Linked DNA regions of Tahibacter amnicola. The protein of the gene in region 1 interacts with the protein of each later gene in a pairwise test. Links are inferred from orthologs where the notes say so. Each region holds a gene or a part of one and is shown on either strand. Other genes may lie near its edges. The genes, in order: rsfS and N4264_RS19985.

Region 1 (3,228 bases):
TTGTTGGCCTTGTCGATGCCACGCCGGCCATGGGCGTTCATCCGACAATGCCGAAATGCGACAGGAGTCGCGTGGTTTCGTGCAGCGGCAGGCCCATCACGCTGGAATGGCTGCCCGACAGATGGGCGATGAAGGCGGCCGCGTGCCCCTGAATGCCGTAGGCGCCGGCCTTGCCGAAAGGTTCGCCGGTCGCGATGTAGCGCGCGATGGTGGCCTCATCCAGGGGGGCGAGGGTGACTTCGGAAATCTGGGTGACGTGTTCCTCGCGACCCGCACTGACCGCCCAGACGGAGGAGATGACCTGGTGAGTCCGGCCCGACAGGCGCCGCAGCATCGCGAGGGCGTCCGCGGCGTCGGCTGGTTTTCCGAAGATGTCACCATCGAGTACCACCTCGGTATCGGCGCCCAGGACGACAGCGCGCTCGACCGCAGCAACGGCGAGAAATCCCGCGCCGGCCTTTTCCCGTGCCACCCGGCTCACATAGTCCTCGGGCGGTTCACCCGCACGGCGCAACTCCGGGACATCCACGTCCAGCACGCTGAACCGCAGTCCGACCTGCTCAAGCAATTGGCGCCGCCGCGGAGATTGGGAGGCAAGGTAGAGCATACGGTCCATATCCTTTCGAGAGCGGCCTGGGTCGGAGTCTAACCCCTCCCGCGCGAGCCCGACGACGCCCGAAGCGGCGCATCGGCATCACTTAACCACAAATTCACAATGGAAAAACCGCGCGTCACGCGCGATGGTAGGGATGATTTCCCAGCAGGCTGACCGCGCGATACAACTGCTCGGCGAGAATCAACCGCACCAGCATGTGTGGCAGGGTCAAGGCGCCGAGCGAGAAGCGCTGGTCCGCGCGCGCCAGCGCAGCAGCGGCCAGGCCGTCGGGCCCGCCGATCAGGAAGACCGGATCGCGCCCCTGCATGCGCCACTGCCCCAGTTGGACCGCGAGTTCCTCGCTGGACCAGGTCTTGCCCCGGCCATCCAGTGCCACGACGTGGGCCCCCTTGGGAATGGCGGCGAGCATCGCCGCGCCTTCGTCCTCCAGCGCCCGCACCAGGTCACGTCCCTTGCCGCGATCACCGAGCTTGAGTTCCACCAGGTCCAGGGGAAGTTCCCGCGACAGGCGCTTCTGGTACTCCGCCAGGCCTTCCGCTACCCAGCCGGGCATGCGTTCGCCGACCGAGATCACGCGCGCCCTCACGGGCGCACCGGATGGACGGTGTCAGCGAAAAGAAGGTCACCCCGGAGTCGGAGGAAGCCCGGCGCCGGCGCGTTCAGCCGAAGGCGAGGCACGGGCCGCCGGTCAGGCGCTGGCGGCTTCCGAAAACTCATCGGCACCGGCCGTCCACAGGCGCTCCAGCCCGTAGAACTCGCGCACCCGCGGCAGCATCACGTGCACCACGATGTCACCCAGATCGACCAGTACCCATTCGGCTTCACGCTGGCCTTCCACGCCCAGCGGCATGACGCCGATCTTCTTGGCGTACTTGATGACCTCATCGGACACCGACTTCACATGCCGCGTCGAGGTACCGCTGGCGATGATGATGAAATCGGCGATGGTGGTCTTGCCGCGTACATCCAGTGCGGTGATGTCCTTGGCCTTGAGCTCTTCCAGCGCGCGGATCACTTCCGCGTGCAGGTGTTCGACAATGTCCAGCGGCACCGCCGGCTTCTTGCCCGCCTTGCGGGTCTTCTTCAGCGCCGCGGCCACCGACGGCTGCAGGGCAGCGATGTCTTTCCTGGCGGCGGGGCGCTTTGCGACGGTCTTCTTCGCGGCCGCGGGCTTGCGCTGCGACGGCGGCAGCTTGGGGCTCGCGGATTTTGCGACGGGTTTTTTCGCCGTCGTGCGAGGCGTCGCGGACTTCTTCGGGGAAGCGGATGGGGTCTTGGAAGTCGGCTTTTTGGTGGTGGCCAAGCGTGTAATACCTCTGGTTTTGGCGAATGCCCGGCCGGGGCCGGACGGGCGCAGTATACCGCCACTGGAGATGCCGGTCCGCCCGCACCGGCGGGCTCAGGCGCGGCGGGTGTACCAGCCCTCGGCGCGGATGGCCGCCAGTACCGCCTCGGGAACCAGGTAGCGCGGCTCCTCGCCCACGGCCAGCTGCTGCCGGATGGCAGTGGCAGAAATCTCCAGCGCCGTCACGTCCAGGCGCAGGACGAACCCCGCCGGGGCGCTCCGCCAGTCGCCGTCCAGTGCGCACTCCCGCCCTGCGACCTCGGCCTGGAGTTCGCCCGGCCAGGCCGGCTCATGGCCGGGCCGGGTCATGACGCCGAAATGGGTCAGCGCGAACAGTTCACGCCATTCGCGCCAGCTGGCAAGGCCCGCGAACGCATCCTCGCCGACCAGGAGCACCAGCGGGTGCCGTGCCCCCACTTCCGCGCGCAGCTCGCGCAGCGTATCGACCGTGAAGGAAGGGCTGTCGCGTCGCAGTTCGCGATCGTCCACGACGAGCCGTTCCTGCCCATGCAGGGCCAGCCGCAGCATCGCTGCGCGTGCGGCGGCCGGGGCCTGGGGCTGCGGCCGGTGCGGCGGTACGTTTGCCGGCATCAGGCGGACACGCGCGCCCAGCCATGCGGAGGCTTCCCACGCGGCACGCAGGTGACCGTTGTGGACCGGGTCGAAGGTGCCACCCATCAGTGCGATGGGAGCCGCGGACGCGTCGCTCATATCGCGATGTTTCGAATCAACGCCGTGGACCGCGGCAGCGCCATTGCCGCCAGCAGGCGCTCAAACTCCACCCAGGCATCGCCGGCGCCACGCCCCTTGCTGATGCGGTCGATCTTCGCCGCCTGCGCCAGACAGGTTTCCCAGTGGACCAGACTGCCGCGCTGCAAGGCCTTGCGGTACAACCCTTCGCGCGCCGGCCAGATCCGCTCCGCGCGGAATCCCTGGGCCGGATTCGCCGCACTGGCCAGGCGCACCATCAATTGCAGCTGGTTGAGCACCCAGCCCATCAGTGCCGGCACTTGTTCACCTTCGCCCCGCAGGCCGCCAAGAATGCGCAGGGCGCGCGCCGCATCACCCGCCAGCGCTGCGTCCGTCAGTTTGAACGCGTCGTAGCGTGCACTGTCCGCCACCAGGTTTTCGAGCGTATCGGCATCCAGCAGCGTGTCGCCGGCCAGGAGCGCCAGCTTGTCGATTTCCTGCGCCGCGGCCAGCAGATTGCCTTCGACGCGCTCGACCAGCACTTCGATCGCATCGCGCTGGGCACGCACGCCCCGGC
Region 2 (3,142 bases), 2.8 Mb from region 1 along the record:
CGCGCTGCCTCGCCGCACCGATTACCGACGAGAACCGGCATCTGCTGCGCTCGGACTACGAAGCCCGTACCAAAGACGAACTGCCGGTGCTGGTCCGCTGGTTTGAAGGTCTTGAGCCGCCAGTCGCCAGCTTCCTCATCGTCATCCTCTACAGCCGCGAGCAACTGGCGAAAGAAGGCACCGTAACAACCGCTGAGTGGGGCATCGTGGGCTGCATGTACACCGCAGAGCCGGTTGAAACACCGATGGCGCCGATCACCATGATGCGCAACGCGCTGGGTGTGGAAGAAGGCGGCTCCGGCGTGCCGCTGGATCGCGACGCATACCAACGCAGCGTGGCCTTCTGGCAGACACACGCGAACTGGCGCGGTTAGTACACACCGGCGCCGGGCTTTCGCCGACGCCGCGCGAGTCGCGCCGACCTCTCGTCGGCGCCAGCACGCTCCCGGAACGGTGCCCCAGGTCCGCGCGCTGGGCACAACCGTGTCGGCGCTGCTGTTCGTACACAGTCCACCCGCGGTGGCCGAGGCAGCTGCGAGCCGTGCGGAAATCATCGCCCAGTACGTCAAGGCGAAGTCGGTCCCGGATCGATAGGTGGATGCACCGGATGAGCGCATTGTGAGACGAGCACCTCATTTCGTTAGTGCCGCGCTGTCGCGCTGATCATGTTCGATACCCTGTTCCGGTCGTATCGACCACGCGGCTTCGCCATCGGCGCTCTCCCCCCTGAAACCCGGTGGCGAAGCACGCGTTCCCGGACGCCGCGCCCCGATCCGCCGCAGCGGACGACGGCGTGACCCTGCCCCCCATCCTTGGTTAAGCTCATCGGGCACTTCCGAGAGCGACCCCCTCCATGGCCCGACAAACCTCCGCACGTGTGTCCGTGCCCCCTGCCGTCCAACGCCCGCCTGCGGAAATCCTGCATGGCGACGAACTGGCGGAGCTGATCCAGAGTGACCGCGATCCGAAACCGCCGGGTTGGCAGCTGAGTTTGCGCGCGGTGCGACGGTTCATCACCGGGGATAGCGCAACCGGGCGGCCGGCCAAGCTGATGGTTCCGCTCAGCCTGGTCGATCGCGCCATGGTGACCCTGGCCAGCGGGCGCGGACTCCTGCTCGTGGGCGAGCCGGGTACTGCCAAATCGCTGCTGAGCGAATTGTTGGCAGCCGCGATATCCGGCACCAGCGTGCTGACCGTACAGGGCGGTGCCTCCACCACCGAGGACCAGATCAAGTACGGCTGGAACTACGCCCTGCTGCTCAACGAAGGCCCCAGTCCGCGCGCCCTGGTGCCGGGGCCGATTCTCACGGCAATGCGCGAAGGCCGCATCGCGCGCTTCGAGGAAATCACGCGCTGTCCCGCCGAAGTGCAGGACAGCCTGCTGTCGATTCTTTCCGAGCGGGTGCTGATGGTTCCCGAGCTGGCCGGCGACGAGGGTGTGATCTATGCCAACGCGGGCTTCAACCTGATCGCAACAGCCAACACCCGCGACCGCGGCGTGAATGAAATGAGCGCCGCACTGAAGCGGCGTTTTGCGTTTGAGACCGTGTTTCCGATCAGCAGTCTCGACGATGAACTCGCCCTGGTCACGCGCGAGGCGCAACGGCTCCTGCGCCAGTCGGGCGTGAGCCTGACGCCGCCGGATGATGTGATCGAAGTGCTGGTATCCAGCTTCCGTGAACTGCGTGCCGGGCTGGACGCCGACGGCGGCGGCATGGAGCGGCTATCCACCGTGCTCTCGACCGCCGAAGCCGTCAGCGTGGCGCATGCGGTGGGCCTGCGCGGCTACTACCTGCGCGGCGACGCGGGCGACCCGGGTGACATCGTCGAGGCGCTGCTGGGCACCGCGGTGAAGGACAACGCCGATGACCTGAAGAAGCTGCGACGCTACCTCGAACAGAAGGTGAGCAAGCGCGCCGGTACGGCGTGGCGCGCATTCTACGAGGCCCGCCACCGCCTGCCCTCGGCGTGAACGCCTCTGTCGAGATCATTGGCGTCCGCCACCACAGCCCCGCCTGCGCGCGGCTGGTGGCGGCGCGCCTGCGCGACTGGCGCCCGGACCGGGTGCTGATCGAAGGCCCCAGTGATTTCAACGACCGTATCGAGGAACTGCAGCGTCCGGGACACGTCGCGCCCGTCGCTATTTTCAGCTATTACAGTGATAGCGAGCACACGCACCACTGCTATGCGCCCTTCAGCGACTACGCGCCGGAATGGATCGCCCTGCGCGTGGCCCCGGAAATCGGTGCGAAGGTTCAATTCATCGACCTGCCCTACTGGCACGAAGGCTCCCGCGGACGTGCGCAGGTGGTCGGCGATGCGGATGCCGCGCGGCGCCATCGGGCCCGCGAACGCGCGCTGGCGCAGCGCCTGGGCCTGGATGATGGCGATGCGCTGTGGGATCACCTGTTCGAGCAGGCGCTGCCCACCGACCAGCTCGCGGCAAGGCTGGCCACCTACTTTGACGAGCTGCGCGCCGGTGAGCTCGGCGACGCCAGCGATCGCGCGCGCGAAACCTACATGGCGCACTGCATCGCGCATGCACGGGCCGAGGGCGGCCGCGTCCTGGTCGTCTGCGGCGGTTGGCATCGACCGGCGTTGCTGCGGCTGGCAGAGTCTGCCACGGCCGGTCCGGCGGATCTGCACCTGGCCGTACCGCCGTCGATCCAGCGCCAGGGCAGTTTCCTGATCCCCTACAGTGATCGCCGCCTGGAAGCGCTCGGCGGCTACGGCGCCGGCGTGCAATCGCCGGCCTATTACCGTTGGCTTTATGAACACGGCGCGGAAGGCGCGGCCGAGCGCGCGCTTCGCGCCGTCGTCAGCCGTCTGCGCGCCGGCAGGCAGAGCGTGTCGACGGCGGGCCTCGTGGCCGCCACGACGCGCATGCACCTGCTCGCCCACCTGCGCGGTCACGCACAACCGTTGCGCGTGGACGTCCTTGACGGATTGCTCGATGCCATGAGCAGCGAAGCGCTCAGCGCGCCACCGCCGTGGCAGTCGCGTGGCGTACTGTCGATGCAGGACGATCCCGTGCTACGCGAAGCGTTGCTGGCGCTGACCGGCGACACGGTCGGCCGTCTGGCACCCGGAACGCCGCTGCCGCCGCTGGTGGCTGATGTGAACGAACTGCTGGAACGCCATG

What was found.
Region 2: the proteins of rsfS (region 1) and N4264_RS19985 interact in binary tests that used the Escherichia coli proteins (3 or more experiments, as listed by UniProt). The link is inferred for Tahibacter amnicola from one-to-one orthologs.

Annotation. Positions count from the first base shown.
Region 1 is NZ_CP104694.1:2,325,161-2,328,388, reverse strand. The notes cover bases 5-2,917. They hold rsfS (ribosome silencing factor), read right to left. Parts: upstream 1,704-2,917; coding sequence 1,305-1,703; downstream 5-1,304. Other genes in these bases: holA (DNA polymerase III subunit delta), read right to left, coding at 2,669-2,917; nadD (nicotinate-nucleotide adenylyltransferase), read right to left, coding at 2,016-2,672; rlmH (23S rRNA (pseudouridine(1915)-N(3))-methyltransferase RlmH), read right to left, coding at 732-1,202; N4264_RS09920 (Maf family protein), read right to left, coding at 38-607. In the rest of the region: more of holA, read right to left, coding at 2,918-3,228. UniProt on the Escherichia coli protein: Functions as a ribosomal silencing factor. Interacts with ribosomal protein uL14 (rplN), blocking formation of intersubunit bridge B8.
Region 2 is NZ_CP104694.1:5,084,909-5,088,050, forward strand. The notes cover bases 101-2,927. They hold N4264_RS19985 (ATP-binding protein), read left to right. Parts: upstream 101-883; coding sequence 884-1,972; downstream 1,973-2,927. Other genes in these bases: N4264_RS19980 (DUF3228 family protein), read left to right, coding at 101-374; N4264_RS19990 (DUF5682 family protein), read left to right, coding at 1,969-2,927. Outside these bases: more of N4264_RS19980, read left to right, coding at 1-100; more of N4264_RS19990, read left to right, coding at 2,928-3,142.